Regions from separate parts of the Mesorhizobium sp. CNPSo 4671 genome, predicted to be linked through region 2. Evidence: riboswitches for the same ligand, from Rfam matches in the RefSeq annotation. Region 2 holds a riboswitch; the other holds the start of a gene.
The links. A riboswitch is a leader RNA that binds a small molecule or an ion and turns the genes downstream of it on or off. The one in region 2 is predicted to bind S-adenosylmethionine.
Positions count from the first base shown of each region.

Region 1: linked by a shared signal. The riboswitch ahead of metX (homoserine O-acetyltransferase MetX) and the one ahead of AC04SF_RS17860 (O-succinylhomoserine sulfhydrylase) in region 2 are both predicted to bind S-adenosylmethionine.

Region 1 covers NZ_JBWLUW010000020.1:45,464-53,615, forward strand. Annotated here, with positions in the region: gene AC04SF_RS33500 (cupin domain-containing protein) at 1-29, opposite strand, end outside; gene gloB (hydroxyacylglutathione hydrolase) at 52-819, opposite strand; gene AC04SF_RS33510 (class I SAM-dependent methyltransferase) at 984-1,772, shown strand; gene AC04SF_RS33515 (ABC transporter ATP-binding protein/permease) at 1,906-3,732, shown strand; gene AC04SF_RS33520 (DUF1194 domain-containing protein) at 3,821-4,624, shown strand; gene AC04SF_RS33525 (DUF1330 domain-containing protein) at 4,765-5,085, shown strand; gene metW (methionine biosynthesis protein MetW) at 5,093-5,707, opposite strand; gene metX (homoserine O-acetyltransferase MetX) at 5,704-6,873, opposite strand; SAM riboswitch at 6,980-7,057, opposite strand; gene hisC (histidinol-phosphate transaminase) at 7,217-8,152, shown strand, end outside.
Region 2 covers NZ_JBWLUW010000005.1:403,616-411,767, forward strand. Annotated here, with positions in the region: gene apaG (Co2+/Mg2+ efflux protein ApaG) at 28-420, opposite strand; gene AC04SF_RS17855 (ceramide glucosyltransferase) at 722-1,873, shown strand; gene AC04SF_RS17860 (O-succinylhomoserine sulfhydrylase) at 1,907-3,097, opposite strand; SAM riboswitch at 3,154-3,231, opposite strand; gene AC04SF_RS17865 (2'-deoxycytidine 5'-triphosphate deaminase) at 3,331-4,425, shown strand; partial or broken gene AC04SF_RS17870 (transporter substrate-binding domain-containing protein) at 4,518-4,715, shown strand; gene araD1 (AraD1 family protein) at 4,851-5,843, opposite strand; gene mmsB (multiple monosaccharide ABC transporter permease) at 6,038-7,324, opposite strand; gene mmsA (multiple monosaccharide ABC transporter ATP-binding protein) at 7,321-8,152, opposite strand, start outside.

The DNA.
Region 1 (8,152 bases), on a different contig from region 2:
GTCGCGATGATTTCTGCTGAACTGGTCATCGGTCGAAGGCCTGCACGATGCTCAAAAATTGTCCTTGCGCTTGCGGATCTCCGCAAACACTTCGGCATCCCCGGCCTTTTCCATGCCGAGATGCTTGCGGATCGCCGGATCATGCCAGCGCAGGAAGGGATTGGTCGACAATTCCTCGCCGATCGTCGTTGGCAGCGTCGGCCTGTTTTCGACCCGCAGCGCCTCGATCCTGGCGGCACGCTCCTTCAAGGCCGAATTGGTCGGGTCGACGGTCAGCGCGAAACGGGCGTTGGCGAGCGTGTATTCGTGGCCGCAATAGATTGTCGTTGTAGCCGGGAGGGCTGCAAGTTTCTTCAGTGATTCATACATGACCGGCGGCTTGCATTCGAACAGGCGTCCACAGCCCAGCGCGAACAGCGTGTCGGCGGTGAACGCCACCTGCGACGCCGGTAGATGATAGGAAACGTGGCCGGCGGTATGGCCGGGAGTGGCGATCACCTCGATCCGCTCGTCGCCGAGATGAAGCACGGAGCCCTCTTCGACGGTTTCGTCGATGCCGGGGATCTTGGCCTTTTCCGCCTCCGGGCCGACGATGCGCAGCTTGAAGCGCTCCTTCAGCGCCAGATTGGCCTCGACATGGTCCGTATGATGATGTGTGGTCAGGATCATCGTCGGTGTCCAGCCGGTGCGCTTGATCGCGGCCAGGATCGGCGCTTCCTCGGGTGCGTCGATGATCGCGGTCAGCCCGCTTTTGCGGTCATGCACCAGCACGCCGAAATTATCGCTGCGGCACATGAACTGTTCGATTTCGACCGCCATCGTATCTCTCCATTTGTCGCCGCAGACATAGGGCGCCAGAGGGCGGATGTCATCCCGGAGATGACAATGTCACTCCCGGAGATGAAGAATGTCATCCGGGGATGCGTCGGCAACCTCAGGGGCTCTTTGTTGAAACCTGCCGACATCACGGCTACATCCCTGACATGCATTCCGACATCGTCGACCTTCGCTCCTTCTATTCGACAACGCTCGGCCGCTTCGCCGAGCGCTCGATCACCATGGCGCTGTCGTCGATATGGGCCACTGTCCCCAACGAACGGCTGGTCGGGCTGGGCTATACGCTGCCCTGGCTGGAACGGTTCGGCTCCGACGCCGAGCGGGTCTTTGCCTTCATGCCGGCGACGCAGGGTGCCGTGGTCTGGCCGGCGACAGGGCCGACGGCGACGGCCCTGGTCTTCGATGAGGAGTTGCCGCTGGTCGATTCCTGCATCGACCGCATGCTGCTCGTCCACTCGCTCGAGCATGTCGAAAATCCGCGCGAGACGCTGAACGAGATCTGGCGGGTGCTGTCGCCGGCAGGGCGCGTCGTCATCGTGGTGCCCAACCGGCGCGGTGTCTGGGCGCGCTTCGAGCATACGCCGTTCGGCAATGGCCGGCCGTTCTCGCGCGGGCAGCTGACGGAACTGCTGCGCGAGGCGAATTTCACGCCTGCCGCATGGTCCGACGCCCTGTTCTTCCCGCCATCGCGGCGGCGCTTCATGATGCGCTTCCACAATGTGCTGGAGCGCGCCGGCCGACGGCTGTGGCCGATCTTTTCCGGCGTCATCGTCGTCGAGGCGCAGAAGCGGCTTTATCAAGGCGTGCCGGTCGCCCAGCGCGCCTCGCGCCGCGTTTTCGTACCGGTGCTATCGCCACACGGCGCGACACGGCTCGGCCGCCGGGCCGAGGCGACAGGCGCGGCAGTAGCGGCTCGCCAGGTGAAACCTTCGTGATCAGCGCGGAAACTTTCCTCGCGCGGCATTTTTCCGTCCTATCTGTCGTGCTGGGTTCACGGACTGACAGGCGGCGGCCGTCGGCTCCCTTCATCCGGTTTCAGCATCGCACCTGAACGCAAGGACCTCTGATATGGCTGATCAACTGGACAATCAGGCCACCGTTCAGCCCGTCGCCGTGGCCGTCGAGGCCAGCAGTCTGCGCGAGCAGGTGGCGACGATCAAACGCGCGCTGGTGGTGTCGCCGGTTCGCAAGTGGTTGCTGTGGACGTCGGTCGGCATCATGGCCGTCATCATTGCGACGTCGATCGGCCAGGTCCTGCTCAACCGCTGGAACCAGCCCTTCTATGATGCGCTGGCGCGCCGCGACATGGCGGCATTCGTGCACCAGCTTCTGGTCTTTGCGATGATCGCTGGCGGGCTGCTGGTGCTCAATATCGGCCAGACCTGGCTCAACCAGATGATCCGGCTGAAGCTGCGCGAGGCGCTGACGCTGGACCTGATCGACCAGTGGATGCGGCCGGCGCGTGCCTTCCGGCTGGCCAATGCCGGCGCCATCGGCGTCAATCCTGACCAGCGCATGCAGCAGGATGCGGCGCATCTCTCGGACCTGTCGACCGATCTCGGCGTCGGGCTCTTACAGTCGCTCATCCTGCTCTTGTCCTTTGTCGGCGTGCTGTGGGAACTGTCCTCGGGCTTCGTCTTCCACATTGGCGGCTGGTCGCTGGCCATACCGGGCTACATGGTGTGGGCCGCGTTCCTCTATGCCGGCATCGCCTCCTGGCTGAGCTGGCTGGTCGGTCGACCGCTGATCGGGCTCAACAGCGATCGCTACACGCGCGAAGCCGAGCTGCGCTCCTCCATGGTGCGCGTCAACGAGAATGTCGATGCGATCGCGCTCTACCATGGCGAAGACGACGCCAAACTGCGGCTCGAACTCGACCTCGGCACGGTGCTGGGCGCGATGCGGCGTATCTTCACGGCCCAGATCAATCTATCCTGGGTGACCGATACCTATGGCTGGATCACGGTCGTGGCCCCCATTCTGGTCGCGTCGCCGGTTTATTTTTCCGGTGACATCAGCTTCGGCGGGCTGATGATGGCGGTCGGTGCCTTCAACCAGGTGCACTCTTCGTTGCGCTGGTTCATCAACAACATCGGCAGCATCGCCGATTGGCGCGCCACGCTGATGCGCGTCGCCGACTTCCGCATCGCGCTCGATGAAACCGATGTGCTGCACGACACCGAAAGGCGCATCACCTTCGATCAAAATGCCAATGGCAGCCTGACGTTCGAGAAGCTTCAAGTGGCTTCGCCGGAGGGCTGCACAAAACTCTCCGATCAGCACGTCGAGATACGCCCCGGCGAACGGGTGATGATCACCGGCGAGCCGGGCGCCGGCAAGACGCTGTTTTTCCGCGCCATTGCCGGGCTTTGGCCCTGGGGCGGCGGAAAGATCGGCCTGCCGGCTGGAGAAACCCTCATCTTCGTTCCACGCGTGCCGTATTTGCCGGCCGGCACGTTGCGCGAGGTGCTCAATCACGCGAACGGGCATGCGCCCGCGAGTGATATCGATATTGCAGCGGTGCTGGCCGAGGTTGGTCTTGAACGGCTGTCGTCGTCGCTGGATCGCGTCGGGCGCTGGGATCATGAATTGGGCGATGACGAACAGCGCTTGCTGGGTGTGGCCAGGCTCGCCTTGCGGCGGCCGAAATGGGTGATCATCGACGAGGCGATGGACGCGTTCGACGGACCCGCACTGCGGCGCGTGCTGGCGATGCTGGAAAAGCATCTGAAGGGCGCCACGATCATCAACATCGGGCGCGGCCAGCACAACAATCAGTTCTTTCCGCGCGGCCTGACGATCGTCAAGGATTCGGGTGCCCAGCCGCTGAAACCAGCCCGCGTCAGGGCCGGCGCCATCGATCCGCCGCCGGCCGCCACCCGCCGCAAGAAGTAGGGCTGTTTTCCCGCGCTGCCGCAGCAAGCTTTATTTCGCCGCGATCGCGAAGGAAGATTTCCCGGAGAAACAGAATTTGGCGGTGGCGATGCTTGATGCTCTGCGCCTGCTTGCCTGTCTTGCCTGTGCCCAGCCAACTCCGGTTGCGTCGCCATCGGATGCGCTGACTGTCGACGTCGAGTTGGTGTTGGCGGTCGATATCTCCCTGTCGATGGACGAGAAGGAGTTCGCGCTGCAGCGCGCCGGCTATGTCGAGGCGCTGCGGCATCCCGATTTCATAAGGGCTGTCCGGTCCGGCAATACGGGCCGCATCGCGATTGCCTATTTCGAATGGGCCGGCACGGTGCGCGATGACGCGGTCATCAACTGGCAGATCATCGACAGCGCCGAGAGCGCCAACGGCTTTGCCGACAAGGTGGCGGCGCGCCCGTTCCGGAGTTTTCGCGGCACCTCGATTTCCACAGCACTTGCCTTCGGCGCCGGACTTTTCGACAGGACGGATTTCAAGGGCGAGCGCAGCGTCATCGACATTTCCGGCGATGGCCCCAACAACATCGGGCGGCCGGTCACCGCGATGCGCGATGCGGCAACCGCCAAAGGCATCGTCATCAACGGCCTGCCGATCCTGATCAGCCCATCGCCCACTTTCAAGCATCTCGACCAGTATTACGCGCAATGCGTGACCGGCGGACCAGGCTCCTTCGTGCTGCCAATTTATGCGGTAGCCGAATTTTCCACCGCCATCCGGCGCAAGCTGATCCTCGAAGTGAGTGGCATTCAGGACAAGGCCAATCCCGTACCCGTCGACGCGGACGCACCGATCGACTGCCTGCAAGGTGAGCGGGACAGGCGATTCCTGTCGGATCCCTATTTCCCGGAACTCGACCGGTGAGTTTGCGCGAGAGCGCCTGAGGCCGGCCGTCGAAGGCACCGATTCCATTACCTCGGGCGTAATCGCCTCGCGTCAGGCATTCCGACAGATTGCTCTCACGAGGCCGGCAAATCGGCTTCGATAGACAAGGGAGTTACGTCATGATCGCTTACGCTGTAGCCCATATGCGCCAAGTCACGATGGGTCCGCAGATCGTCGAGTATCTGCACAAGATCGATGCCACGCTGGAGCCTTTCGGCGGCCGTTTCCTGGTCCATGGCGGCAACGTCGAGATGATTGAGAACGACTGGCCGGGCAACCTCATCATCATCGAATTTCCCGACCGGCGGCATGTGCGCGAGTGGTATAGTTCGCCCGCTTACCAAGCAATATTGGCCTTGCGTTCGGAGAATTCCCAGTCCGATGTGGTGTTTGCCGACGGTGTCGAACATCCGCACAAAGCCACGGATGTCCTGGGCTAGACGCGCCCTACCGCTTCAGCAAGAAAACCGCCTGCTGGCCAAAGAAATTCCAGAACCACCAGGGCATGGACAGGCCGATCTTCTGGCCGGCGGCGTCGAGCGCGGTCGCCTTTTCCACCGTCGCACCAAGCTCCTCGCACAAATTGACGAAGTCGCGGATGGTGCAGAAATGGATGTTGGGCGTGTCGTACCAGGAATAGGGCAGGTCCTGGGTTACCGGCATGCGGCCCTTGACGAACAGCGACAGCCGCACCCGCCAATGGCCGAAATTGGGGAAGGAGACGATCGCCCGGTTACCGATGCGGAGCAGTTCGTCGAGCACCAGCTTCGGGTTGCGCGTCGCCTGCAAGGTCTGCGACAGGACGACGAAGTCAAAACCCTTGTCGGGATAGAATTCGAGATCCTTGTCGGCATCGCCCTGGATGACGGAGAGGCCGCGCGCCACGCATTCGTTGACGCCGCGCTGCGACAGTTCAAGCCCGCGGCCGTCGACCTGCTTGGTGTCCTGCAGCAATTCAAGCAGCGAGCCGTCGCCCGAGCCGACGTCGAGCACGCGGGACTGCGGCGGGATGAGGTTGGCGACGACCTCGAGGTCGACGCGCTGGCTGCCGTTCACACTCATGATGCGAGTCCTCTTGCCCGTGCCGCTGAGCCGATGAAGCCGTTGATGGCGGCGAACAGTTCCGGCTCGTCGAGCAGGAAGGCATCGTGGCCGCGATCGGTCTCGATCTCGACGAAGGACACCGAGGCACCGGCGGCGTTGAGCGCGTGCACAATGGAGCGGCTTTCTTCCGTCGGAAACAGCCAGTCCGATGTGAACGACACCAGGCAGAAGCGGGTCTTGGTTCCGGCAAAGGCATCCGCCAGCCTGCCGCCATGGTCAGCGGCAATGTCGAAATAGTCCATGGACCGCGTCATGTAGAGGTAGGAATTGGCGTCGAAGCGGTCGACGAAGGTCATGCCCTGGTGGCGCAGATAGCTTTCGATCTGGAAGTCGGCATCGAAGCCGAACGTCAGGTGGTCGCGATCCTGCAGATTGCGGCCGAATTTGCGGTGCAGGGCGGCTTCCGAGAGATAGGTGATGTGGGCAGCCATGCGCGCCACCGCCAGGCCCTTTTCCGGGCGCTTGCCGTGCTCGAAATATTTGCCGCCATGCCAGTCTGGATCGGCCATGACCGCCTGCCGGCCGACCTCGTGGAAGGCGATGTTCTGCGAGGAGTGACGCGCGCCGGTGGCGATCGGCAGCGCCGAAAAGACGCGTTCGGGGTAGCTCGACGCCCATTCCAGCACCTGCATGCCGCCCATCGAGCCGCCGAGCACGCAGAACAGTTTCTCGATGCCGAAATGGTCGATCAGCATCTGCTGCGCGCGCACCATATCGCGGATGGTGATGACCGGCAGGTCGAGCCCATAGGGTTTGCCGGTGGCGGGGTTGGTCGAGGCCGGGCCGGTGGAGCCCAGACAGCCGCCGATGACGTTGGAGCAAATAACGAAGAAACGGTTGGTGTCGATGATCCTGCCGGGGCCGATCAGCACCTCCCACCAACCCGGCTTGCCGGTTACCGGATTGGTGCTGGCGACATGCTGGTCGCCGGTCAGCGCATGGCAGACGAGGATGGCATTGGAGCGGGCATCGTTCAGCGTGCCATAGGTCTGGTAGGCGATCTGGAACGGCGACAAAAGCGTGCCGGCGTCGAGCTTGAGCGGCTTGTCCGCCCCGAAGCGCAACACCGGGCTCGACGGCTGGTCGGCCTCGTTGTTGGTCTTTCCTGCGCGCAGAGCGGCCATTCTCGTCTCACTTGCTGCATCACATCAGGCGAAAAGTCGCCGCTGATGCTTCCGTCCGGCCGGCCGCGGACAATAAAAAACCGGCATTGCCATTCGCAAAGCCGGTTACGTCACGCAAACGGCCCTTTAGCGAATTGTTTAACGTGGCTGCAAGCCGACCGGCCAAATCACCACGGAACTGTTGCTGTCCTTCTAGAACTCGCTTGCCCTGCCGTCAATGCCGGCTGTCTGGACCGGCATCCGGGCCGGCTGCTGACCCCACTGCCACCTCTCGACATTGCCGGCCATGGCTTGTATTTCCGCTGCGGCCTCGGATGAGGCGTTCTCGACGGATTTTTACGACATGACGCAGACACCGGATCAGGCACGTCCAACCCCGCGCGCGGGCATCATGGAGATAGACGCCTATGTGCCGGGCAAGAGCGCCGCACCCGCCGGTGTCGCTAAGGTCTACAAGCTCTCGTCAAACGAGAATCCGCTCGGCCCGTCACCGAAGTCGATCGAGGCCGCGCGTGAGGTTGCCGCCAGGCTCGATATCTATCCCGACGGCACCGCCAGGCGGCTGCGCGAGGCGATCGCCGAGGTGCATGGCCTCAACGCGCAGAACATCATCTGCTCCAACGGATCCGACGAGATCCTCGGCCTTTTGGCGCAGACCTATCTGGCGCCCGGCGACGAGGCCATTTTCACCGAACACGCCTTCATGGTCTACAAGATCTACATTCAGTCGGCCGGTGCGGCGCCGATCGCGGTCAAGGAGACCGAGGAGCGCGCCGATATCGATGCGATTCTGGCCGCCGTCACGCCGCGCACGAAAATCGTGTTTCTGGCCAACCCCAACAACCCGACCGGCACCTATGTGCCGTTCCAGGAAGTGCGCCGTCTGCATGCCGGCCTGCCCAGGCATGTGCTGCTGGTGCTCGACGCGGCCTATGCCGAATATGTCCGCCGCAACGATTATGAGGCCGGCATCGAGCTGGTCGGCGGCGCCGAGAACGTGGTGATGACGCGCACCTTCTCCAAGATCGGCCTCGGTGGAGCGCGGATCGGCTGGATGTATGGCCCGATGCACATTGTCGACGCCATCAACCGCGTGCGCGGTCCCTTCAACGTCAATGCGACGGCGATCGAGGCTGGTATCGCCGCGATCCGCGACCGCGCCCATGTCGAGCGCAGCGTGGCGCATAACGAGACCTGGCTCGCCTGGCTGAGCGAACAAATGACCGGGCTCGGGCTGCGGGTGACGCCCAGCGTCGGCAATTTCCTGCTCATTCATTTT
Region 2 (8,152 bases):
ATTTCTCCCCGTATAGTGACGAAGACGCTAATTCACCGTGCGCCGCGTCCCCGGCAGATCCAGCGAAAACGCCGGGATGGCGATATCAAAAGTCTCGCCGCGCTTGTTGCGCATCGTGTAGTGCCCGACCATGATCCCTGACGGGGTCGAGAGCGGGCAGCCGGACGTATATTGATAGCTGTCGCCGGGATTGAGCTCGGGCTGGTCGCCGACGACGCCCGGGCCGCGCACTTCCTCGACCCGGCCGGCACCGTCGGTGATGTGCCAATAGCGCGACAGAAGCTGCACGAATTCGTCCGACTGGTTGTCGATCGTTATCTGATAGCCCCAGACATAGCGGTTCTCGGAAGGATCCGAGCGGTCCTCGAGGTAGAACGGCCTGACCTGCACTTCGATGTTGCGCGTGACGGCGCGGTACATAAGCGGCTCCAAAACAATCTCAAGCATGATCCCGAAAAGTGGGAACCGGTTTTCTCGGGCAAACGGGTTTCCGTTCGTCCAGAGATCATGCTCAACAAACAGAACCTTTCGGCGCTCCCGGCGAGCAGGTCAACATGCGCGTCTTGTCGCGCCTCGTCTTGAAACGCAGGTGCCGGCAAAGAATGTCATTTAAGTGACACATGACAATGATGGTGTGCACCAACCGAGCGACTCGGCGCTCTGTCGAACTGTTGAAAACGGCCACGATGCTGGCTGTCTTTTCTGGAGTGACCAGATCTCGATGGAACTCACTCTTATAGCCGCCTCGCTTTCGACTGCTCTTATCCTTTCAAACGCCGCCAGTATCCTGCTCGCCGCTTCACAACTGAAACAGCGCACTACCATCGCACGGCCAGCCGGCAAATCGCCGCCGGTGTCGATTGTCATCCCGTCGCGCGGCGTCGAACCGTTCACGCATGAGACACTGGAGCGCGCCTTCTCGCTCGACTGGCCGCGCTACGAGCTGATCTTCTGCGTCGCCCATGCCGACGATCCGGTGGTCAGTCTGATCAGACAGGCCATCGCCCGCTTCCCAAAGGTGCCGACCCGGCTGTTGATCGGTGACGACCGCGTCAGCGCCAATCCCAAGCTCAACAATTGCGTCAAGGGCTGGGAAGCCGCGCGGCACAACTGGGTCGTCCTGGCCGACTCCAACGTGCTGATGCCGAGAGACTACATCCAGCATCTGATGGCGGCGTGGCGGACGGATACCGGCCTTGTCTGCTCGACGCCGATCGGCTCACGGCCGCAGGGCTTCTGGGCCGAGGTCGAATGCGCCTTCCTCAACACGCTGCAGGCGCGCTGGCAGTATGCCGGCGAGGCGCTCGGCCTTGGCTTTGCCCAGGGTAAGAGCATGTTGTGGAACAAGCCGATGCTGGATGCCAATGGCGGCATTCGAGCGCTGGCCGCCGAAATCGCCGAGGACGCCGCCGCGACCAAGCTGGTGAACAGCCTTGGCCTGCGCGTCAATCTCGTCGCCGCACCCTTCGAGCAGCCGCTCGGCCGGCGCAGGCTTGGCGAGATCTGGTCGCGCCAGGCCCGCTGGGCGAGGTTGCGCCGCGTCACCTTCCCGCTGTTCTTCGCGCCCGAGATCCTGACCGGCGCGGTGGTGCCGCTGGCGCTTGCGCTGGTTGCGGCTGCCGGCGCCGGCTTCAGCCTGCCGCTGATGGCCATTGGCGTGCTGGCGGCCTTCTACCTTCCGGAATGTGCCCTGGCCTGGTCCAAGGGCTGGCACCTGTCGCCGCGCTCGGTCGCGGCAATCGTGGCGCGCGACCTGATCCTGCCGGCGATGTGGGCACGCGGCTGGCTGGGCGGGGCCGTCGACTGGCGCGGCAATGCGATGACCATCGGAACCAAGGCGGCCGAACTGGAAGAGACGCCGTCGCGCGCCTGATCTTGGCGGCTCAGCGACGCGACCTGGACGCTCTTACTTGGCGGCCTTCAGCGCCTGCGCGATATCCTCCAGCAGATCGTCGGTATCCTCCAGGCCGACCGACAGCCTGAGCGTGCCTGGTCCGATGCCGAGTTCGGCGCGTGCCTCGTCGCTCAAATTCTTGTGCGTCGTCGTCGCCGGATGGGTGATCAAGCTCTTGGCGTCGCCAAGGTTGTTGGAGATCAGCACGATGTCGAGCGCGTTCTGCAGCGCGAAGGCCGCCTGCTTGCCGCCCTTGACGTCGAGGCAGATCAGCGTCGAGCCGCCCGACATCTGCTTCTTGACGATATCGGCCTGCGGATGGTCGGCTCGGCCGGGATAGATGACGCGGGCGATCTGCGGCTGCTCGGCGAGGAAATCGGCGATCTTGCCGGCGCTCTCCGTCTGCTGGCGCACGCGCAGCGGCAGCGTCTCCAGGCCCTTCAGCAGCGTCCAGGCATTGAAGGGCGACAGGCTGGGGCCGGTGTGGCGGAAATAGTCGTGCAGGTTCTCGTCGATCCACTTCTTGTCGGAGAGGATGACACCGCCGAGACAGCGGCCCTGGCCATCGATGTGCTTGGTCGCCGAATAGACGACGATATGCGCGCCAAGCTGCAACGGCTTCTGCTGCAAAGGCGTGGCAAAGACATTGTCGACCACAAGCCGTGCGCCGATCGAGTTGGCCAGCGAAGCGACAGCGGCAATGTCGACCACTTCCAATGTCGGGTTGGTCGGGCTTTCCAGGAAGAACAGCTTGGTGTTTGGCCTGACTGCCTTTTCCCAGTTGGCGATGTCGGTGCCGTCGACCAACGTCGCCTCGATGCCGTAGCGAGGCGCCAGCGTTTCGACCACCCAGCGGCAGGAGCCGAACAGCGCGCGCGCCGCCACGATGTGGTCACCGGCCTTGACGCTGCACAGAAGCGCCGCCGTTACCGCCGCCATGCCCGATGCCGTGGCGCGTGCGTCCTCGGCGCCTTCCAGCGCGCACATCCGCTTTTCGAACATGTCGACGGTCGGATTGGCGTAGCGCGAATAGATGAAACCGGGTTCCTCGCCTTTGAAACGGGCTTCGGCGGCCTGGGCTGTCTGATAGACATAGCCCTGGGTCAGGTACATCGCCTCGGAGGTCTCGCCGAAGCCGGAACGCAGGGTTCCGCTGTGCACGAGGGCTGTCTGAGGCTTCCAGTTGCGCTTCTTGCTGCTCATCGCTCTTGTTCCAGACACAAAAAAACCGGCCGCGAAAGTCGCAACCGGTCCATACGGCCTCGCGGCCAACGGTCCTTTAGCGACTTGTTTAACGTGGCTGCAAGCCGACCGGCCAAATCACCACGGGATAACGACCCTTTAGACCCGTACCACGCTTGCGTCAATTGCCGGCTTCATTAAGAGGTTTGTACCAAGCAGGTTTCGCCAAAAGCCTGCCCTCTAGGAGCGAAGCCTTGCGGCAGACAGGCATTCTTCCCGATCAGGACATTGCGGCGCTGTTCCAGTCCGGTGCGCTGAAGTCGCCGCGCGCGCTCGATGCCGACCAGATCCAGCCGGCCAGCCTCGACCTCAGGCTCGGCGACAAGGCCTGGCGGGTGCGCGCCTCCTTCCTGCCGGGTCCCAACCACAAGGTTTCGGAAAAGCTCGACAGGCTGAAGCTGCACGAGATCAATCTGGCCGAAGGCGCGGTGCTGGAGACCGGCTGCGTCTATATAGTGCCGCTGCTCGAAAGCCTGGCATTGCCGGCCGAGATCTCCGCCTCCGCCAATCCGAAGAGCTCGACCGGACGGCTCGACATCTTCACCCGTGTCATGACCGACCGTGGCCACGAGTTCGACAAGATCGCTGCCGGCTACAACGGTCCGCTCTACCTGGAAGTCAGCCCGCGCACCTTCCCGATCGTCGTGCGCACCGGTTCGCGCCTGTCGCAGATCCGCTTCCGCACCGGCAACGCGCTTCTCTCGGAAGCCGAATTGCATGAATTGCATCGCGCGCAGATGCTGGTCGCCACCGAACCGCCGAATATTTCGGGCGGCGGCATCGCGCTGTCGATCGATCTCAATGGCGACAGCGACGGGCTGGTCGGCTATCGCGGCAAGCATCACACAGGCCTTGTCGATGTCGACAAGCGCGCGGCGCAGGATGTCGTCGATTTCTGGGAGCCGATCCACAAGAGCGGCGCCGGCGAACTGGTGCTGGATCCCGACGAATTCTACATCTTGGTCAGCCAGGAAGCGGTGCATGTGCCGCCGCTTTATGCCGCCGAGATGACGCCTTTCGATCCGTTGGTCGGCGAATTCCGCGTCCATTACGCCGGCTTCTTTGATCCAGGCTTTGGCCATTCAGCGGCCGGCGGCACCGGCAGCCGGGCGGTGCTTGAAGTGCGCAGTCACGAAGTGCCGTTCATCCTCGACCATGGCCAGATCGTCGGCCGGCTGGTCTACGAGCACATGCTGAAGCGGCCGCAGGCGCTCTACGGCACCGATCTTGGCTCCAACTACCAGGCGCAGGGCCTGAAACTCTCCAAGCATTTCCGCGCGGCGCGCTGAACCCCGATTTACCGCGTACTTGCCCGCGCTGGCGCATCATGCTTGGCTGGCTTGTCGGTCGCAGCGATGCGGCGCTCGAGGGGAACAAGAAAATGCAGATTTCAAAATGGATCCTATCGACGGCAGGCGCTGCCATGTTGGCGATGGCTGCCGGCTCTCTATCGGCGCAGGCCGCCGAGAAATTGAAAATCGGCACCGAGGGCGCCTATCCCCCGTTCAACACCATCACCTCGGACGGCAAGGTTGTTGGCTTCGATATCGACATCGCCAATGCGCTGTGCGCGCAGATGGCGCGAAGGATCGCGACCTCTCCCTGCCGGTAGCCAAGAATAGCCGGCAGTCAAAGTTATCGTTTGAGACGCTGGCGGGACAGCGCCCCCTCTGGCCTGCCGGTCATCTCCCCCACAAGGGAGGAGATCACGCTCTCACAGCGCCTTCACCGCCACCTTCACCGGCTTTTCGATCTCGAGCGGGTTGCGCAGCGGCAGGCCGAAATCCCCGGCCTCGATCTCGAACACATCGCCGGCCTCGGTCTTGACGCCGTCGGCAAAGGACAGCGTCGCCGTGCCGAACATATGCACATGCACGTCGCCCGGCTGGCGGAACGCCGAATATTTGAAATGATGGTGTTCGAGATTGGCAATGGTGTGCGACATGTTTGCTTCGCCCGACAGGAACGGCTTCTCCCACAGCGTGTTGCCGCCGCGCACGATGCGCGAGGTGCCGCGGATGTCGGAGGGCAGGTCGCCGATCAGGATCTCCGGGCCGAACGAGGCGTTGCGCAGCTTGGAATGGGCGAGGAAGAGATAGTTCACGCGCTCGGTTACATGGTCGGAAAATTCATTCGACAGGGTGAAGCCGACACGGAAGGGGGCGCCGTCATCGCCGATGACATAGATGCCGGCGATTTCAGGTTCCTCGCCGGCGTCCTTGGCGAAGGCCGGTGACAGCAGTGCGGCACCCGGCGCCACGGCCATCGTGCCGTTGCCCTTGTAGAACCATTCCGGCTGCACGCCGATCTGGCCTTTGGCGGGCTTGCCGCCCTCCAGCCCCATGCGGAACATCTTCATGGAATCGGTGAGCTGTTCCTCGCCATCGGTGCTGAGCTTCTTGTGCATGGAATCGCGCGTCGCCGCCGAGCCGAGATGGGTCAGTCCGGTGCCGGTCAGGTGCAGGTGAGCAGGATCGGGGTGATTGATCGGCGACAACAGCCGCCCCTTCTTGTAGGCGGCATCGAGATCGATCGTCTCGCCGAGCCCCTTGCGTTCGATCAGGGTGGCGAGGCCGACGCCGGTGCGGGCAGCCTCCATCGCCAGAGAGTAGACGCTGCGGGCGCCGTTGATGATCCGGGTCTTGCCGCCATTGCGGGCAACGACACGGATGGTCTCGGCGTCGTCGAGAATCTGCGAGATCAGCATGATCAGTCCTCTCTCATGTGTGGTTGCCTCTTGGCAAACCTTAACCTGCGCGGCTCGGACCTAGCCGCGCCACGGGTGAAATTCTTCGTCCGGATTGCGCTCGCGGGCTTGATCCCCTGGGGGGATTTCTTGATGCCGACAACTCGCCGGCAGCGCCGCGATCGTATGCCTCCTACTTGCCTCGCCTAAGCCTGTCAGGCTTTGTTCTTGTTGTAGACGTCGAAGATCACGGCGCCGAGCAGCACCAAGCCTTTGACCACCTGCTGCCAGTCGACATTGACGCCCATGATCGACATGCCGTTGTTCATCACGCCCATGATGAAGCCGCCGACCACCGCGCCGATGACCTGGCCGACGCCGCCCATTGCCGAGGCGCCGCCGATGAACACGGCAGCGATGACGTCGAGCTCCGAGCCCAGACCCGCAGCCGGCACGGCCTGGCCGAGACGCGCCGCGATGATCAGACCGCCCAGCGCCGACAGCACGCCCATATTGATGAACACCCACAGCGTCAGCCGCTCGGTGTTGATGCCTGACAGCTGCGCCGCCTTGGGGTTGCCGCCCATCGCATAGATGCGGCGGCCGATGGTCATGCGCTTGGTGACGAAGACGAACAGCGAGATCAGCACGCCCATGACGAGCAGCACCACCGGCAGGCCCCTGTAACTGGCGAACTCATAGACCAGGAACAGCGCCAGGGCGCTGGCGACCAGCGTCTTGACGACGAACAGGGGGAAGGGCTCGGCTTCATAGCCATGGCGCTCGCGCTTGCGCCGGGTGCGAAGCCCGAAATAGGCATAGGCCACCACGGCGATCACGCCGAGCACCACCGTCGTCATGTGCAGCGTCAGACCGCTGCCCAAGATGGTCTTGCCGGCGGCATTCACCGTCGGCGGGATCAGCGTCAGGGGGCCGATCACGTCCGGGATGAAGCCGGAGCTCAGTGCCTTGAAGTCGTCCGGAAGAGGCCCCACCGAGGATCCGCCGCCCAGCAGCGCCTGACAGATGCCGCGGAAGATCAGCATGCCGGCCAGCGTGACGATGAAGCTCGGTATCCGGTGATAGGCGATCCAGTAGCCTTGCGCCGCGCCGATCAGGCCGCCCACGATCAGGCAGAGGATCGAAACCACCAGCGGATTGCTGAGCGGTCCGAGCTGCCAGATGACCATCATGTTTGCCGCCAGCGCGCCGATGAAACCGGCGACCGATCCGACGCTGAGGTCGATATAGCCGGAAACGATGACCAGCAGCATGCCTAGCGCCATCACGATGATGAACGAGTTCTGCTGCACCAGATTGCTGAGGTTGACCGGCTTGAACAGCGTCCCCGACGTGGTGAACTGGAAGAACAGCATGATGACGATCAGTGCGATAATCAGACCGTATTCGCGCAGGTTCGTCGTCAGCGCCGAGACGGCGATGCGTGGACGCTGTTCTTCGGCGACGTTGCCCTGCGGGGCGGGGGCAATTTCGGTGCTCATGCTGCTTTTCCTTCTCCGCGAACGATGGCGCGCATTATTTTTTCCTGGCTTGCGTCCGCCGCCGGCATTTCGCCGACGATGCGCCCTTCGTTCATGACGTAGATGCGGTCGGTGATGCCGAGCAATTCCGGCATTTCCGACGAGATGACCACGATCGCCTTACCTTCCGAGGCAAGGCGCGCGATGATCGTGTAGATTTCGTATTTGGCGCCGACATCGATGCCGCGCGTCGGCTCGTCGAGGATCAGCACTTCCGGGTCGGCGAACAGCCATTTCGACAGCACCACCTTCTGCTGGTTGCCGCCGGAAAGATTGCCGGTCATCTGATAGACGCTCGAAGCGCGGATATTGGTCTTCTTGCGATAGTCGTTGGCAACGGCAAGCTCGCGCAAATCGTCGATCACGCTGTGACGCGAGACGCCGCCGAGATTGGCGAGCGTTATGTTGTGCTTGATATGGTCGATGAGGTTGAGACCGTAGGTCTTGCGGTCCTCGGTCACGTAGGCAATGCCGTGTTCGACCGCCTTGCTCACCGACGACACATCGATCGGCTTGCCCTTGAGCAGCACCTCGCCGGTGATGCGGCGGCCATAGGAGCGGCCGAACAGGCTCATGGCGAATTCGGTGCGGCCGGCGCCCATCAGCCCGGCTATGCCGACCACCTCGCCCTTGCGCACGTTGATGTCGATGCCCTTGATCACCTGCCGCTCGGCATGGATCGGGTGATAGACCGACCAGTTCTTCACTTCGAACACGACCTCGCCGATGTCAGGCTCGCGCGGCGGGTAGCGGTCGTCGAGCGAGCGGCCCACCATCGAGGTGATGATG